2 regions of the Aeromicrobium sp. CFBP 8757 genome follow, and region 1 is predicted to be linked to the other one. Evidence: predicted binding sites of a transcription regulator. Region 1 holds the regulator's gene; the other holds the start of a gene.
What was found. Region 1 encodes HrcA, which represses chaperone genes, less so after heat shock. Its sites were predicted from a motif close to TTGGCACTCGNNNNNNNCGAGTGCCAA; they were not measured.
Positions count from the first base shown of each region.

Region 2: a site for HrcA is predicted at 5,509-5,535, ahead of groES (co-chaperone GroES). Genes of this name have one in related genera too.

Region 1 is NZ_JACYUM010000001.1:530,152-538,583, forward strand. It holds gene IFT73_RS02580 (NAD(P)/FAD-dependent oxidoreductase) at 1-184, opposite strand, end outside; gene IFT73_RS02585 (MOSC domain-containing protein) at 242-880, shown strand; gene IFT73_RS02590 (long-chain fatty acid--CoA ligase) at 945-2,780, shown strand; gene hemW (radical SAM family heme chaperone HemW) at 2,784-3,947, shown strand; gene IFT73_RS02600 (CHAP domain-containing protein) at 4,089-4,898, shown strand; gene IFT73_RS02605 (DUF3097 domain-containing protein) at 4,924-5,763, opposite strand; gene IFT73_RS02610 (hypothetical protein) at 5,756-6,223, opposite strand; gene hrcA (heat-inducible transcriptional repressor HrcA) at 6,327-7,343, shown strand; gene dnaJ (molecular chaperone DnaJ) at 7,374-8,432, shown strand, end outside.
Region 2 is NZ_JACYUM010000003.1:81,219-89,650, reverse strand. It holds gene tsaD (tRNA (adenosine(37)-N6)-threonylcarbamoyltransferase complex transferase subunit TsaD) at 1-203, shown strand, start outside; gene IFT73_RS09980 (glycoside hydrolase family 3 N-terminal domain-containing protein) at 205-1,866, shown strand; gene IFT73_RS09975 (biotin-dependent carboxyltransferase family protein) at 1,976-2,824, opposite strand; gene IFT73_RS09970 (allophanate hydrolase subunit 1) at 2,821-3,399, opposite strand; gene IFT73_RS09965 (LamB/YcsF family protein) at 3,396-4,106, opposite strand; gene IFT73_RS09960 (class I SAM-dependent methyltransferase) at 4,256-5,410, opposite strand; gene groES (co-chaperone GroES) at 5,614-5,907, shown strand; gene groL (chaperonin GroEL) at 5,994-7,598, shown strand; gene IFT73_RS09945 (RNB domain-containing ribonuclease) at 7,703-8,432, shown strand, end outside.

The DNA of each region.
Region 1 (8,432 bases):
GGTTGAGCAGCTGGAAGCCGACGTCGCACAGGTGTCCGTCGACGACGTCGGTGCGCACCCGGCCGCCCACCGCGTAGGAGGCCTCCAGCAGGCGGGCGTCGACGCCGAGCTGCTGCAGCCGTGCGGTGCAGGCCAGCCCTGCGAGCCCAGCGCCGACCACGACCACGTCCGTTCGATCCGTCATGCGTCCACGATGCCATCCGCGGCGCACCTCGGCTCTTCTCGGCGATAGCCTCGACCCATGCCAGCCCGTCTCGTGTCCGTCAACGTGGGGCGGACGGTCGACGTGCCGTGGGGCAAGCTCGGACGCAGCGCGATCGACAAGCGCCCGGTCGAGGGGCCCGTGCACGTCGACGTCGTGGGGCTGGCGGGCGACCAGATCGCCGACCAGGTGTTCCACGGCGGGCCCGACCAGGCGGTCTACGCCTACGCGGCCGAGGACCTGCAGGCGTGGTCGGACGAGCTCGGTCGGACGCTGCGGCCCGGCCAGTTCGGCGAGAACCTGACGACCGAGGGCATCGACCTGACGAGTGCGAGGGCGGGCGACCGCTGGCGGGTCGGCGGGGCGCTGCTCGAGATCGCGGGCGTCCGCATCCCGTGCTCGGTCTTCCAGGGCTTCCTCGACGAGGCGCAGTGGGTGCGACGGTTCATGGCCGGTCGCCGGCCCGGCCCGTACCTGCGGGTGCTGGAGGAGGGGCCCGTCCAGACCGGCGACGTGATCGAGGTCGTCGAGCGCCGCGACCACGACATCACGGTCGAGCTGCTGTTCCGCGCGCTGACGACCGAGCGGGCCCTGATCCCGCGGCTCGCCGACGAGCCGCGCATCGACTCGTTCGTCGCCCGCCGGTTGGGTGAACGTCGCAACGACCGGCCGAGGTGACCGGCCAGTAGGTTAAGGTGATCGGCACCACATTCCCCCAGTACGTACAGCGAAGGATCACCAGATGCCTGCTCCTGCCGTCACCCCCGAACAGCTCGCCGTGATCGAGGGTCGCCCGACCAGCGTGTCCGCGATGTTCTTCGACCGAGTGAGGAAGAGCGGCTCCCGCGAGGCCTACCGGTACCCCGACGCCAACGAGACGTGGCAGTCGCTGACGTGGAGCCAGACCGGCGATCGCGTCACGCGCCTGGCCGCCGGCCTCGTGTCGCTCGGCATCGCGTCCGAGGAGCGTGTCGCGATCGCGTCCGGCACCCGTCTGGAGTGGGTCCTGTCGGACCTGGCGATCAACGCCGCCGGCGCCGCGACCACGACGGTCTACCCGACGACGATGGCCGACGACGTCGCCTACATCCTGGCCGACTCCGACAGCAAGGTCGTGTTCGCCGAGGACGACGAGCAGGTCGCCAAGCTCCGCGCCAAGCACTCCGAGCTGCCGTCGGTCGGCAAGGTCGTCGTCTTCGACGGCACCACCGACGGCGACTGGGTCATCAGCTTCGACGACCTCGAGGCGCTGGGCGAGAAGCACCTCGCCGACCACCCGACCGTCGTCGAGGACCGCGTCGCGGCCCTGACCGGCGACTCGCTCGCGACGCTGATCTACACGTCCGGCACGACGGGACGGCCCAAGGGCGTCCGCCTCGCGCACGACGGCTGGGTCTACGAGGGCTACGTCATGGTGGCCGCCGACATCCTCACCGAGGACGACCTGCAGTTCCTGTGGCTGCCGATGGCCCACTCGTTCGGCAAGGTGCTGCTGTCGACGCAGCTCGCGATCGGCTTCGCGACCGCGATCGACGGCCGCGTCCCGCGGATCGTCGACAACCTCGCGATCGTCCGGCCGACGTTCATGGGTGCCGCGCCGCGCATCTTCGAGAAGGCGTACGGCCGCATCATCGGCATGACGGAGGCCGAGGGCGGGGCCAAGCTCAAGATCTTCCGCTGGGCCGAGAAGGTCGGCCTCGCGCACTCGCGCGCCATCCGGTCGGGCCAGCCCGTCTCGCCGGTGCTCAAGGCCCAGTTCGCGCTCGCCGACAAGCTGGTGTTCTCCAAGGTGCGTGCCCGCTTCGGCGGCCGCGTGCGGTTCTTCATCTCCGGCGCGGCGGCCCTGTCTCCCGACATCGCGGAGTGGTTCCACGCCGCGGGCGTCCTAATCCTCGAGGGCTACGGCCTGACCGAGAACTCGGCCGGCGCATTCGTCAACCAGCCCGACAACTTCAAGATCGGCTCGGTGGGCATGGCGTTCCCGGGCAGCGAGGCCAAGATCGCCGAGGACGGCGAGATCCTCATCAAGGGCCCGCACGTCATGCGCGGCTACCACAACCTCGACACCGAGAGCGCGTCGACGCTGACCGACGAGGGCTGGCTGCACACCGGCGACGAGGGGCGCATCGACGAGGACGGCTTCCTGTTCATCACGGGACGCAAGAAGGAGCTGTTCAAGACCTCGGGCGGCAAGTACGTCGCCCCGCCGCACATCGAGGGCATGTTCAAGGGCATCAGCGCCCTGACGAGCCAGATCCTGGTGCACGGCAACGAGCGCAACTTCTGCTCGGCGCTCATCACCCTCGATCCCGACGCGGTCGCCGAGTGGGCGACGCACCACGGCATGGAGGGCAAGTCGTACACCGAGGTCGTGAGCTCGCCGCAGATGCGCGAGGTCGTCCAGGGCCAGATCGACGAGCTCAACGCCAAGGTCAACCGCTGGGAGACGATCAAGAAGTTCGCGATCCTCGACCACGACCTGTCGATCGAGTCCGGTGAGATCACCCCCAGCATGAAGGTCAAGCGCAACGTCGTCGAAGCCAACAACAAGGCGATCCTCGACGGCTTCTACGCTTAGCGGGTGCCACACGCCGAGAGCCCGACCCCGACGACGCGGGGCCGGGCTCTCGGCGTCTACGTGCACGTGCCGTTCTGCTCGGTGCGCTGCGGGTACTGCGACTTCAACACGTACACCGCCGACGAGCTCGGCGAGGGTGCCACGCGCGCCTCGTACGCCGACACCGCGATCGGCGAGATCGTGGCCTCGGGGCCGGCCGGGGGAGGGCGCCCCGTCGAGACGGTGTTCTTCGGCGGCGGCACGCCGACCCAGCTGCCGGCCGGCGACCTCGTGCGGATGCTGCGCGCCGTCGACGACTCGTTCGGTCTGCTCGACGGTGCCGAGGTCACGACCGAGGCCAATCCCGACTCGGTCACCCCGCAGTCGCTGGCGACGCTGCGGGCCGGCGGCTTCAACCGCATCTCGTTCGGCGTGCAGTCGGCCGTCCCGCACGTGCTCGCGACGCTCGAGCGCACGCACGACCCCGCCGGCGTCCCGCAGGCCGTCCGGTGGGCGCGCGAGGCGGGCTTCGAGCAGGTCAGCGTCGACCTGATCTACGGCACGCCGGGCGAGTCGATGGACGACTGGCGCACGAGCTTGGAGCAGGCCGTCGCCCTCGAGCCCGATCACGTCAGCGCGTACGCCCTGATCGTCGAGCAGGGCACCGCATTCGCCCGCAAGGTGCGCCGCGGTGAGGTCGTGATGCCCGACGACGACGAGACGGCCGACAAGTACCTGCTGGCCGACGACCTGCTGACGGAAGCCGGCCTCGGCTGGTACGAGCTGTCGAACTGGGCGCGCGACGAGGCGGCCCAGTGCCGTCACAACCTCCTGTACTGGCACAGCGACGACTGGTTCGGCATCGGCCCCGGAGCGCACTCGCACGTGGCGGGGGAGCGCTGGTGGAACGTCAAGCACCCCGCGGCCTACGCGCAGCGGCTGGCGGCCGACGGCAGCGCACGGCACGACGGCGAGTCGATCGACGCCGCGACGGCGCACGTCGAGCGCATCATGCTCGAGACGCGGCTGCGGTCGGGGCTGTCGGTGTCGGCGCTGGGCGACGGCGCGCGGTCGCAGGTGCCGGACCTCCTCGACCGCGATCTCGTGACGCTCGGCGACGACCGCCTGGTGCTGACGCGCACGGGTCGGCTGCTCGCCGACGCCGTGGTCCGCCAGCTCGTCGACTGATTCGCGCGCGTCACACCGAGTTACCACCTAGTCTGACGCCAGGGAGCGAGCCCGTGGGAGTGGGCTCGATGAAGTACCAGGGAGAGCGGTGAGGGAGCGATGTGCCACGCACATCGGCTGGTACGGGCGTTTCTTGCGCTCGTGGCGGTCGCGACGATGATGATGACGACGGCGGTCGTGATGGCGGGGCCCGCGGGGGCGGCACCCAGCTCGACGACGCTGTGCAAGGGGTTCCGGGCGTGTGCCGCCGAGGGGCGGGCCCACGGCGGCTACGCGCCGGTGTACGGGCGGTCGTTCTGGAGCATGCGGGCCGGCCACAACTGCACCAACTACGTGGCCTACCGGCTGACGCACGGTCGGACCGTGCCGCGTCCGCCCGGGGCCAACGACTCCGGTACGTGGGGCTCGGCGGCGCGCAAGGCCGGCATCCCGGTCAGCCGGACGCCCAAGGTCGGCTCGGTGGCGTGGTGGAAGCCGCGCTACCACGGCGCCTCGAAGGGCGGCCACGTCGCGTACGTCGAGGCGGTCCGGTCGGACGGCTCGATCGTGATCTCGGAGGACCACCTCGGCGGGACGTTCATGTGGCGCGTCCTCAAGCGCAAGGGCAGCGCCTGGCCGTCGGGGTTCATCCACTTCAAGGACACCGACGGGTCTCCCGCCGGTGCGATGCTGTGGGCGCGGGGCGAGGGCAACGGCGTCGTGCGTCTGTCGGCGACCGCCAACGAGCCCGACGTCGAGGCGGGGCAGCGCAGCTACCTCGTGACGGTCGGCGGTCCGGTCGGCACGCCCGGCGTCGAGCAGTACCGCTTCAGCACGGAGTTCTTCCGGTTCGAGCGCTACACGACGCTCGCGACCCGCGGCCCGACGGTGCTGTTCGTGTACGCGCTGAACACGCCGGGCACGGCCGGTTCCGACCGCCTGCTCGGCACGTCGGCCGTCACGATCTCGTAGCGCCCGTCCGGGACGGGGCAGCGGCTCAGTCCCGGGGGGCCGTCACGAAGTCGATGAGCTCCTCGACCCGCCCGAGGAACTCGGGCTCCAGGTCGGCGTAGGAGTCGACGCGGCTCAGGATGTGCTTCCACGCCCGGGCGATGTCGGCCTGGTCGGTGTGGGGCCAGCCGAGCGAGCGGCAGATGCCGTGCTTCCAGTCCTGGCCACGCGGGATGACGGGCCACTTCTCGATGCCCAGGCGGGCGGGCTTGACCGACTGCCAGACGTCGACGTAGGGGTGGCCGACCACCAGCACGTGCGGGCGTCCCGACACCTGCTCGGCGATGCGCGTCTCCTTCGAGCCCGGCACCAGGTGGTCGACCAGCACGCCGAGCCGCCGCTCGGCGGTCGGGGCGAAGTCGTCGACGATCGACGACAGGTCGTCGATCCCGCCGAGGTACTCGACCGCGACGCCCTCGATGCGCAGGTCGTCGCCCCAGACCCGTTCGACGAGCTCGGCGTCGTGCCGGCCCTCGACGAAGATGCGGCTCGGCAGCGCGACGCGCGCCTTCGCGCCGTGGACGGCCCGCGACCCCGACGCCGTGCGGGTCGCGGTCTGCTTGGTCGCCGCCGACGGCGGACGCAGGACGACCGGCTTGCCCTCGAGCAGGTAGCCGGGGCCGAGGGGGAACGAGCGACGCTTGAGGCGGCGGTCCTCGAGGATCATCATGCCGAGGTCCTTCTCGACGGCCATGACCTCGCCGCAGAAGCCGCTGGTGGCGTCCTCGACGATCATGCCGCGCTCGACGACGACCTCCTCGGAGCGTCCTCGCGGCGGTTTCTTCCAGTCGCCGGACAGGACGTCGCTGCCGTAACGGTCAACCATGCAGGGCTCCCAGGAGTCGTTGGTGCAGGTCCTCGACGTCGTCCTTGGTCAGCGGTGCGCCGTCCACGCCGGTGCCGAGCAGCGCGACGTCGCCGTCGAGCAGGCCGAGCGCGAGGTCGACCGCCGCGGCCCAGACGGCCCAGCCCCGCGCGGCGGCAGCCGGAAGGTCGGCGGCCCACAGGTCGCCGAGGGCCACGAAGCGTCGGGTCTCGTCGGGGCCGATGTGCGTCACGGTCATGACCAGCTCGCCGCCCACGGGTCCGTCGCCCAGGTGGGCGACCTCGACGAAGAACGGACCGCCCAGGTCGGCGGCCCAGACCGACGACATCTCGCCGCCCTGCGACTCGTGCGCGACGACGGTGCCGTCGTCGACCGTGACCCGTCGGGGCGCGTATGTGAGGGAACGCTCACCGCCTGTGACGATGACGTGCCCGTCAGGGGTCTCGCTGATTCCCTCCACGTCGTTAGACTGGCACTTGGCCGGTGAGAGTGCCAACGCGACGCGCTGGACGACCGGCCACCATCACGAGCAGGCCCGACCGAGCCCGACGAGAGGGGCACCGATGTCAGACGACCGCCGACTCGACGTCCTGCGCGCCATCGTCGAGGACTACGTCGCGACGCAGGAGCCCGTCGGCTCCCGCTCGCTGCTCGACCGGCACCAGCTGGGCGTGTCGCCCGCGACGGTCCGCAACGACATGGCCGTGCTCGAGGACGAGGGCTACATCACGCAGCCCCACACCAGCGCCGGTCGCATCCCGACCGACAAGGGCTACCGGCTGTTCGTCGACCGCCTGTCGACCGTCAAGTCGCTGACCCCGGCCGAGCGCCGCGCGATCGAGACGTTCCTGACCGGCGCGGTCGACGTCGACGACGTCGTGCAGCGCAGCGTCAAGGTGCTGGCGCAGCTGACCAACCAGGTCGCGATCGTCCAGTACCCGTCGCTGACCCGCTCGACGGTGCGCCACATCGAGCTCGTCGCCCTCGAGGGGTCGCGCGTGCTGCTGGTCGTCATCACCAGCAGCGGCCGCGTCGAGCAGCGCATCATCGAGCTCGTCGAGACGCTCACCGACGACCTGGTCGCCGATCTGCGCACCCGCATCACCCGCGCGACGATGGGCGAGCGGCTCCCCGAGGCGTCCCTCAAGCTGGCCGACCTGATCGAGACGTTCGCGGTCAACGACCGTCCCGTCGTCACGTCGATCGTCACGACGCTGACGCAGACGTTCAGCAACGAGCGGTCCGACGAGCGCATCGCGGTCGGCGGCACCGCCAACCTGGCGCGCTTCGGCAGCGACTTCGACACCGCGATCAAGCCGGTGCTCGAGGCGATGGAGGAGCAGGTCGTGCTGCTCAGGCTGCTCGGCGAGGCCACGACGGGCCTCTCGGTGCGCATCGGCACCGAGACGGGGCACGAGGGGCTGTCGAGCACGGCGGTCGTCTCGTCGGCGTACGGGGCCGACGACCTCGCGCTCGCGACGCTCGGCACCGTCGGACCCACCCGCATGGACTATCCCGCGACGATGGCCGCCGTCGGCGCCGTCGCCCGCTACGTCGGCCGCACGTTGGCCGACAACTGACCCACCACACGTAAGGGCTATCCAGTACTCATGGCACAGGACTACTACGCAACGCTCGGCGTCGCCCGCGAGGCGACCCCCGAGGAGATCAAGAAGGCCTACCGCAAGCTCGCGCGCCAGCTGCACCCCGACGTCAACGACGCCCCCGACGCGTCCGACCGCTTCAAGGAGGTGACGGTCGCGTACGAGGTGCTGTCCGACGCCGAGAAGCGCTCGATGTTCGATCGCGGCGGCGACCCGATGGGCGGAGGTGCCCGCGGCGGCTTCGGCGGCGGCGCCCAGGGCTTCAACTTCGACGACATCATGGACGCGTTCTTCGGCCAGAACGGTCAGCAGCGTGGGCCGCGCTCGCGGCAGCAGCGCGGCCAGGACGCGCTCCTGCGCCTCGACGTCGACCTTGCCGAGGCCGCCTTCGGCGCGACCCACGAGATCAAGGTCGACACCGCCGTCACCTGCACGACGTGCGAGGGCAGCGGTGCGGCCAACGGGTCGCAGCCCGAGACGTGCCGCACGTGCCACGGCCACGGCGACGTCCAGCACGTCCAGCGGTCGCTGCTCGGCGACATCCGCACGTCCCGCCCGTGCCCCACGTGCCACGGCTTCGGCTCGGTCATCCCCGATCCGTGCCCCGAGTGCGCCGGCGAGGGCCGCGTGCGGTCGCGCCGCTCGATCACGGTCACGATCCCGGCCGGTGTCGACCAGGGCACCCGCATCCAGCTCGGGGGAGAGGGCGAGGTCGGCCCGGGCGGCGGACCCGCCGGCGACCTCTACCTCGAGATCAACGTGGCGCGCCACCCCGTGTTCCAGCGCAAGGGCGACCAGCTCTTCTGCCAGGTCAGCCTGCCGATGACGGCGGCCGCGCTCGGCACGCACCTCGACCTGCCGACGCTCGAGGCCGACGTCGCCGGCACCGACGAGGCCGACCGCACGGTGCGGCTCGACGTCGCGTCGGGCACGCAGTCCGGCGAGACCATCACGATCAAGAACTTCGGCGTGCCCCGCCTGCGCGGGCCGGGCCGGGGCGACCTCAAGGTGCAGGTCGTCGTCGAGACGCCGACGCGCATCGACGAGCAGCAGCGCGCGCTGCTC
Region 2 (8,432 bases), on a different contig from region 1:
ACGCCCGCCTGCGCCACTACGCGCAGGAGCGTGCCGCGAAGGCCGGCATCGAGGTCCGCATCCCGCGACTCGGGCTGTGCACCGACAACGGCGCGATGGTCGCGGCGCTCGGCGCCGAGGTCGTCCGCCGCGGCATCGCGCCGTCGTCGCTCGACCTGCCGGCCGACTCCGGCATGCCCGTCACGCAGGTCGTGGCGGCCTGACGTGACGAGCCCCCGCACGTCCCCCCGTCGTCGCCGCGCCCTGCCGGCCGTCGCGGCGCTGACCGCTGCGGCCGTCGTCGCCGCGGGCGCGGTGTGGTGGACCGGCCGCGACGACGACCCGCGCCCGTCGACGTCCGCCTCGTCCGCCGCCGCCCAGCGTGACGAGAAGACCGACGCCGAGACCGGCTGGGTGCCGACGGACGCCGAGCGGGCGGAGGCCGTCGAGAAGGCCGACGCGCTGCCCCTGGAGGACCTCGCGGGCCAGCTCATCATCGCCCGCAGCTTCTCGAACGAGCAGTCGCTGGCGCTGGTGCGCGACCGGCACTTCGCCGGCGTCATGGTCACGGGCCAGCAGATCCTCGACGTCACGACCGACGACCCGCTCGAGGACGTCAAGGCGTTCAACCAGCAGCTGCAGGAGGCCGGGGCCGGCCGCGGCTTCCCGGTCATGGTGCCGATCGACCAGGAGGGCGGCCTGGTCGCCCGCCTGACCGATCCGCTGACGACGTTCCCGACCTTCATGTCGGCGGGCGCCGCGATCGCGGGCCACGGCGCCGACGGTGCGGCGGCCGTGACGGCGGCGACCCGTGCATCGGGTGCCGAGCTGCGGGCCGCGGGCTACAACACGGTGTTCGCCCCCGACGGAGACATCACGATCGGTCCGGCCGACCCCATCATCGGCAGCCGGTCGGCGGGCTCGGACCCCGACGTCGTCGCGCAGGCCGTCGTCGCCGCGGTCGACGGGTACTCCGAGGCCGGCGTGATCTCTGCGGTCAAGCACTTCCCGGGGCACAACGTGTCGACCGACAGCCACAAGGGGCTGCCGGTGCTCGACAGCGACCGGGCGCGGCTCAGGTCGCACGACCTCAAGCCGTTCGAGGCCGCGATCGCCGACGCCGCGCCGGGCATCATGACGGGGCACCTCGACGTCGCGGCGATCGACAAGGGCGTGCCCGCCTCGATGTCGCGCAAGGTCATCACGACGGGGCTGCGCGAGAACCTCAACTTCGACGGGCTCGTGATCAGCGACTCGCTGGGCATGGGCGCCGTGATGCAGCGCTACCCGGGCGGCGACTCGACCGTCGAGGCCATCAAGGCCGGCAGCGACCTGGCCCTGATGCCCGCCGACAACGAGCAGGCGTACGACGCCGTGCTGGCGGCGCTGAGGTCGGGCGAGATCCCCGAGCAGCAGGCCCGCGCCTCGGCCGCGCGCACGATCGCGTACCTGCTGCACGCCGAGGCGTCGCCCGAGCTGCCGGGCGAGCCGGGCAGCCACGGCGACGAGTCGCAGGCCCTGAGCGCGATGGCTGCGACGGTCGTGGCGCACCCGTGCCCCGTCCCGTCGATCACGTCGGTCAGCCCGTCGGGCTCGTCCGAGGCGGTCGCGGCCTTCCGGGTCGCGGCGCAGGAGGCGGGCCTGCCGATCGGCCCCGGCACGTCGGTGGCGCTGCTGGGGCCGGGCGTGTCGGCCGCCAGCGCGGACGTCGTGGTGTCGACCGACACCCCGTACGGCCTGGCGCGCAGCTCGGCACCCACCAAGGTCGCGCTCTACGGCCGCGACGTCCCGGCCATGCGGGCCCTCGTCGCCGTCCTCACGGGCGACGCCCGCGCGCAGGGACGGCTCCCCGTCGACGTGGGCCTGCCCGCCCCGGAGCGCTGCTGACCCCTCCCCCCACGAGCTCGCGAGTGGTGCGGTCCGGGCATTCTGGGACGGCGTGTCCGACCACACCGCACCACTCGAAGACGCGAAGGCAGCACTCGCCGCACCAGGGTCAGGTGACGCGGGCGAACCGGACGACCTGGCCGGCGCGCACCTGCGCCAGGCGGTCGGTGTGGGCGTCGACGACGACCGCGACGACGGGGTAGCCGCCTGTCACGGGGTGGTCGGGGCCGAGGACGATCGGACGTCCGTCCGCCGCGACCTGCACGCTGCCCCGCACGCACGGCTCGCTCGGCAGCTCACGCGTCACGGCACGCGGGAGCGGGTCGCCGTCGAGCCGCACGCCGATCCGGCTCGACGCGGCGGAGACCCGCCACGCCGCCGTCAGGAACGTCGAGACGGCCTCCGGGGTGAACCAGTCGTCGCGGGGGCCGAGGACGACGTCGAGGGTCACGTCCCCGCCGCGGTCCAGCGGGAGCAGGTCGTCGAGGGCCGGGACGGTGCGGTGCGCGCCGGCCTCGAGCCGGTGGCCGACGGCGAGCGGACGGGGGCCGAGCCCGGCCAGCGTGTCGGTCGAGCGGGAGCCGAGCACGCGGGGCGTCGCGAGCCCGCCGGCCAGCCCGACGTACGAGCGCAGCCCGACGGTGGGAGCGCCGACCGCGAGGCGCCGACCGGCCGGCACCCGCATGGCGCGCCCGTAGGCGACCGGTCGGCCGTCCACCGTGATCGGACCGCTCGCCCCGGTCACGACGACGGTGTGGGCCGACTCCGCGAGCAGCACGAGACCGCCGAACGTCTCGACGACCGCGTCCCCGGGGTCGTTGCCCAGCAGGCGGTTGGCCCGGCGCGCCGCGGCACGGTCGAAGGCGCCCGACGGGCCGACGCCGACGTGGCCCATCCCGGGTCGGCCGAGGTCCTCGACGAGGCTCAGGGTGCCGGCGGCCTCCACCACGAGCGTCATGCGACCACGAACCGGACGCGCGCGCCGGGCTGCAGCAGCGCCGGCGGACGTCGGTCGACGTCCCACAGGACGACGTCGGTGCGGCCGATCAGCTGCCAGCCACCGGGCGACTCGCGGGGATAGACGCCGCTGAACTCGCCGGCCAGACCCACCGAACCGGCCGGCACCGACGTGCGCGGCGACGGACGGCGCGGCACGTGCAGGCGGTCGTCGCCGCCGACGAGGTACGAGAACCCGGGGGCGAAGCCGCCGAACGCGACGGTCCACGGCGAGCCCGTGTGCGCCGCGACGACCTCGTCGACGGTCAGGCCCGTGAGCTCCGCGACGTCGGCGAGGTCGGCCCCGTCGTACGTCACGGGGATCTCGACGGTCGCCGGTGCGACGTCGTCGACCGTCCGGGGCGTCGTGGCACCGACGAGGTCGCGGCACCACGCGGGCTCGCCCCGCACCAGCACCGTGCGGGCGCCCAGCACGACCTCGGCCCGTCCGTCGAGCGCCGCGAACCACCCGCGGGCCTCGTCGAGCGACCCGCAGTCGAGCAGCACGGCCCGGTCGCCGCACGGCAGCACCCTCACGGGGCGGCGACGACGGCGCCGGCCTCGTCGAGGGCCCTGCGGACGGCGCGGGCGAGGTGCAGCGCGCCGGGGGAGTCGCTGTGGACGCAGAGGGAGTCGACCGTGCCGAGCAGCCGCAGCGCCTGGGCGCCGGCCTCCGCGGGGTCGTGCAGCACGGCTCCGGGCTCGCTGCGCGGCACGAGTCGTCCGTCGGTCGTGTAGGCCCGGTCGGCGAATCCCTCGCGGACGACCGGCAGCCCCGCGGCGGCCGCGAGCGCGAGCGCCCGCGAGGTCGGGAGCCCCAGCAGCGGCAGCGGGCGGTCGAGCACGCGCAGGGCCTCGACGACCGCCTCGGCCTGCGCCTCGTGGTGGACGATCGCGTTGTAGAGGGCGCCGTGCGGCTTGACGTACGTGACCTCGCCGCCGACCGCGCGCGCCGCCTCGTCCAGCGCGTGCACCTGGCGGACGACCTCGTCCGTCAGGTCGGCGGGTGCCATGTCGACGAAGACGCGGCCGAATCCCGCGCGATCGGGGTAGCCGACCTGCGCGCCGATCGTGACGCCGCGCTCGACGGCGGTCGCGCACGTCTGCGCCATGAGCTCGGCGTCGCCGGCGTACGCGCCGCAGCAGACGTTGGCCGACGTCACGACGTCGAGCAGCAGGACGTCCTCGCCGGTGCGCCAGCGCTGCCACGACTCGCCGAGATCGGCGTTGAGGTCGACCCGCATGCCCCCACCCTAGGGACGTCAGGACGCCGGGGACACCGCGTGGTCGCGCGCGAGTGGTGCATTCCGTGGCGCGAGTGGTGCGGTGTGGTCGGACACGCCGTCCCAGAACGTCCAGACCACACCACTCGCGGATCTGGGCTGGGGTGGGGTCAGGTGCGCTCGACGAGGAACGCGCGACCCTGTCCCTGGACACGGGTCATGACGACGAGCGCCTTCGTCGGACCCTTGAGCTTCATCCGGCGGACGAGCTCCTCGGGGACGACGTCGACGCCGCGCTTCTTGATCGTCAGCGTGCCGACCCGGCGCGCCTGGAGGGCGGCCCTCAGAGGCTTCTCGCGGAACGGCAGCTCGTCGACGACCCGGAAGCTGCGGGCCAGCGGGGTGTCGGCCGCGGCGTCGGAGCTGACGTACGCGATGTGGGGATCGGGCAGCCACCCGCTGAGCGACGCCGCGAGCTCGCCGACCGCGCCGGCCCGGATGACGGCGTCGTCGGGCTCGTGCAGGTAGGCGCCGACGTCGGCGACCTCCGGGGCCCCTCCCTCGGCCACGAGCGTCGCGCCCGACGGCAGCACCGTCGCACGTCGCTGCGTCGTCGCGAACGGGACGCCCCACAGGCACGCCTCGACGAGGTCGCCACCGTCGCTGACCCACTCGGCCTCGACGCCGGACGGGACGGCGTCGTGGGCGAGGCCGGGCATGACCTTGGCGACGGCACGCCCGGCGAGCAGCTCGCGCACCCAGTCCCACGGGGGCTGCAGGTCGGCGGTCGAGAACGTGCGGCCACGGCCGTCGCGACGGGCCGGGTCGACGAACGCGACCTCGTCGGACCCGATCGACACCTCCCGCGCGTCGGCGCACACGACCTCGCCGTCGAGGCCGAGCGCCCGCAGGTTGGCGGTCGCGATCGCGGCGCGGACGGGGTCCTGCTCGACGCCGCGGACCGCGAGGCCCGCCCGCGCCAGCGCGATCAGGTCGCCGCCGATGCCGCAGCCGAGGTCGACGACGGACGTGGCACCCGTCGCGGCGAGCCGGGACGCCCGGTGCGTCGCGACCGTCGTGCGGGTCGACTGCTCGAGGGCGTCGTGCGTGAAGAACAGGTGGGGTGCATCGGCGCCGAACTTGGCCGCGGCCCTGCCCCGCAGGTGGTTCTGCGTCACGGCGGCCGCGACCAGGCCGGGCTCGTGGGTCCGGCGCAGGCGCGTGCCGAGTCCGAGGTCGCTCTCGACGCCGGCGCGTGCGGCCACCTCGGCGAGCAGCCGCTGACCGTCCGGGGCCAGCAGCTGCTCGAACGTCTCCAGGTCCATGGGGAGAAGTGTGCCGTGTCGGCCGAAGGACGTTCGCCCAGCGCGAAACGAGCTGGCAGTCCCTTGGGGCGAGTGCCAGCGTCGTGCTAGGTTTCGTATTGGCACTCTCCCTTCGAGAGTGCTAAAGATCCGGTGAGAACGACCCCCGCGACGGCGTCCTCACCACCGTCCAACGTTCACCCGTTGAAAGGGGAGGTCGACACGTGTCGGTCACCATCAAGCCGCTCGAAGACCGCCTGGTCATCCAGGTCGTCGAAGCAGAGCAGACCACTGCGTCCGGACTCGTCATCCCGGACACCGCCAAGGAGAAGCCCCAGGAGGGCATCGTCGTTTCCGTGGGCCCCGGTCGGGTCGACGACAACGGCAACCGTGTCCCGCTGGACGTCGCCGAGGGCGACAAGGTCATCTTCAGCAAGTACGGCGGAACCGAGGTCAAGTACGCGGGCGAGGAGTACCTCATCCTCTCCGCGCGCGACGTCCTCGCCGTCGTTTCGTGATCTGACGCCCCGGCGCCCCCTCGTGGGGCGCCGGGGCTCTCACGCCCCCACCAGCAGCACCCATTGATTTCCTGAAAGAGGCTGACATGCCCAAGATCCTCGAATTCGACGAGAACGCCCGCCGTTCACTCGAGCGCGGCGTCGACAAGCTCGCCAACACCGTCAAGGTCACGCTCGGCCCCAAGGGTCGCTACGTCGTCCTCGACAAGAAGTGGGGCGCCCCCACGATCACGAACGACGGCGTCACGGTGGCTCGCGAGGTCGAGCTCGACGACCCGTTCGAGAACCTCGGCGCCCAGCTCGCCAAGGAGGTCGCGACCAAGACCAACGACGTCGCCGGTGACGGCACGACGACCGCGACCGTCCTGGCCCAGGCCATGGTCCACGAGGGCCTGCGCGCCGTCGCGGCCGGCGCCAACCCGGTCGGCCTGAAGAAGGGCATCGAGGCCGCCGTCAAGGCCGTCGTCGAGCAGCTCCACTCGGTCGCCCGCGAGGTCGACGACATCAAGGACATGACCGACGTCGCCACGGTGTCGTCGCGTGACGCGCACATCGGCGAGCTCATCGCCGAGGCCTTCGACAAGGTCGGCAAGGACGGCGTGATCACGGTCGAGGAGTCCAACACGATGGGCACCGAGCTCGAGTTCACCGAGGGCATGCAGTTCGACAAGGGCTACCTGTCGCCCTACATGGTCACCGACACCGAGCGCATGGAGGTCGTCCTCGACGATCCCTACATCCTGGTCAACCAGGGCAAGATCTCGTCGGTCAGCGACCTGCTGCCGATCCTCGAGAAGGTCGTTCAGGCCGGCAAGCCGCTGTTCATCATCGCCGAGGACATCGAGGGCGAGGCCCTGTCGACGCTGGTCGTCAACAAGATCAAGGGCACGTTCACGTCGGCCGCCGTCAAGGCGCCCGCGTTCGGCGACCGCCGCAAGGCCATGCTGCAGGACATCGCGACCCTCACGGGCGCCGAGGTCGTGACGCCCGACGTCGGTCTCAAGCTCGACACGATCGGCCTCGAGGCCCTCGGCACCGCGCGCCGCGTCGTCATCACCAAGGACGACACGACGATCATCGAGGGCGGCGGCGACAAGGCCGGCGTCGACGGTCGCGTGGCCCAGATCAAGGCCGAGATCGAGAACACCGACTCCGACTGGGACCGCGAGAAGCTCCAGGAGCGCCTGGCCAAGCTGGCCGGCGGCGTCTGCGTCATCCAGGTCGGCGCGGCCACCGAGGTCGAGCTCAAGGAGAAGAAGCACCGCATCGAGGACGCCGTCTCGGCGACCCGCGCGGCGATCGAGGAGGGCATCGTCGCCGGTGGCGGCTCGGCACTCGTCCACGCCGTCTCGGTCCTCGACGACAACCTCGGCCTCACGGGCGACGAGGCCGTCGGTGTCCGCATCGTCCGCATCGGTGCCGACGCCCCGCTCGAGTGGATCGCCCGCAACGGCGGCGTCTCCGGCGAGGTCGTCGTCAACAAGGTCCGCGAGAGCGGCGAGGGCTACAACGCGGCCTCCGACACCTACGGCGACCTGGTCGCCCAGGGCGTCCTCGACCCGGTCAAGGTGACGCGCTCGGCGCTCGCCAACGCCGCGTCGATCACCGCGATGCTGCTGACGACCGAGACGCTGATCGTCGAGAAGCCGGCCGAGGAGGCCGACGACGCGCACGCGGGTCACAACCACTGAGGTAGCGCGCGCTGCATCGACCGCACCACAGGCGGGCCGTCCCCTCGGGGGCGGCCCGTCCGCGTCGTGGGGCGGTCGGGTGCACCGGCGGGTACCGTCGCGTCGTGACCCACGACTTCGCCGCCCTGAGGGCCGAGCTCGACCTGCCGCCGGCCTCGGCCACGGACCGTTTCCCCGCCGACGTGCTGGCCGAGGCCACGGTCGTCGCCGAGCTGGGGCTGCCCGACGTCCCGGACGAGACCGACGTCCCGTTCGTGACGATCGACCCGCCCGGCTCGCGCGACCTCGACCAGGCGGTCTTCCTCGAGCGGGTCGGCACGGGATTCCGGGTGCACTACGCGATCGCCGACCTCGGCTCGGTGATCCCCGCGGGCGGGGCGATCGACGCCGAGGCCCGGCGACGCGGGCAGACGATCTACCTGCCCGACGGTCGCGTGCCGCTGCACCCGCCGGTGCTGTCGGAGGACGCGCTGAGCCTCCTGCCCGACCAGGTGCGTCGCGCGGCGCTCTGGTCGATCGACGTCGACGAGAAGGGTGTCGCCGGACGGGCGACGGTGCGCCGCGCCCGCGTCCGGTCGGTCGCGCGGCTCGACTACGAGGGCGTGCAGGCCTCGTTCGACGCCGGCTCGCCGCACCCGTCGGTCGAGGCGCTGGCCGATCTCGGCCGTGCCCGTCGTGCCCTGCGGGTGTCGCTCGGGGCGATCGAGCTCGCGCTGCCCGAGCAGGAGGTCGTCGCCCGGGGCGACTCGTGGGCCGTGCGCATGGCGCGGCGCACCGAGGTCGACGCGTGGAACGCCGAGGTCTCGCTGCTGACGGGGATGGCCGCGGCCCAGC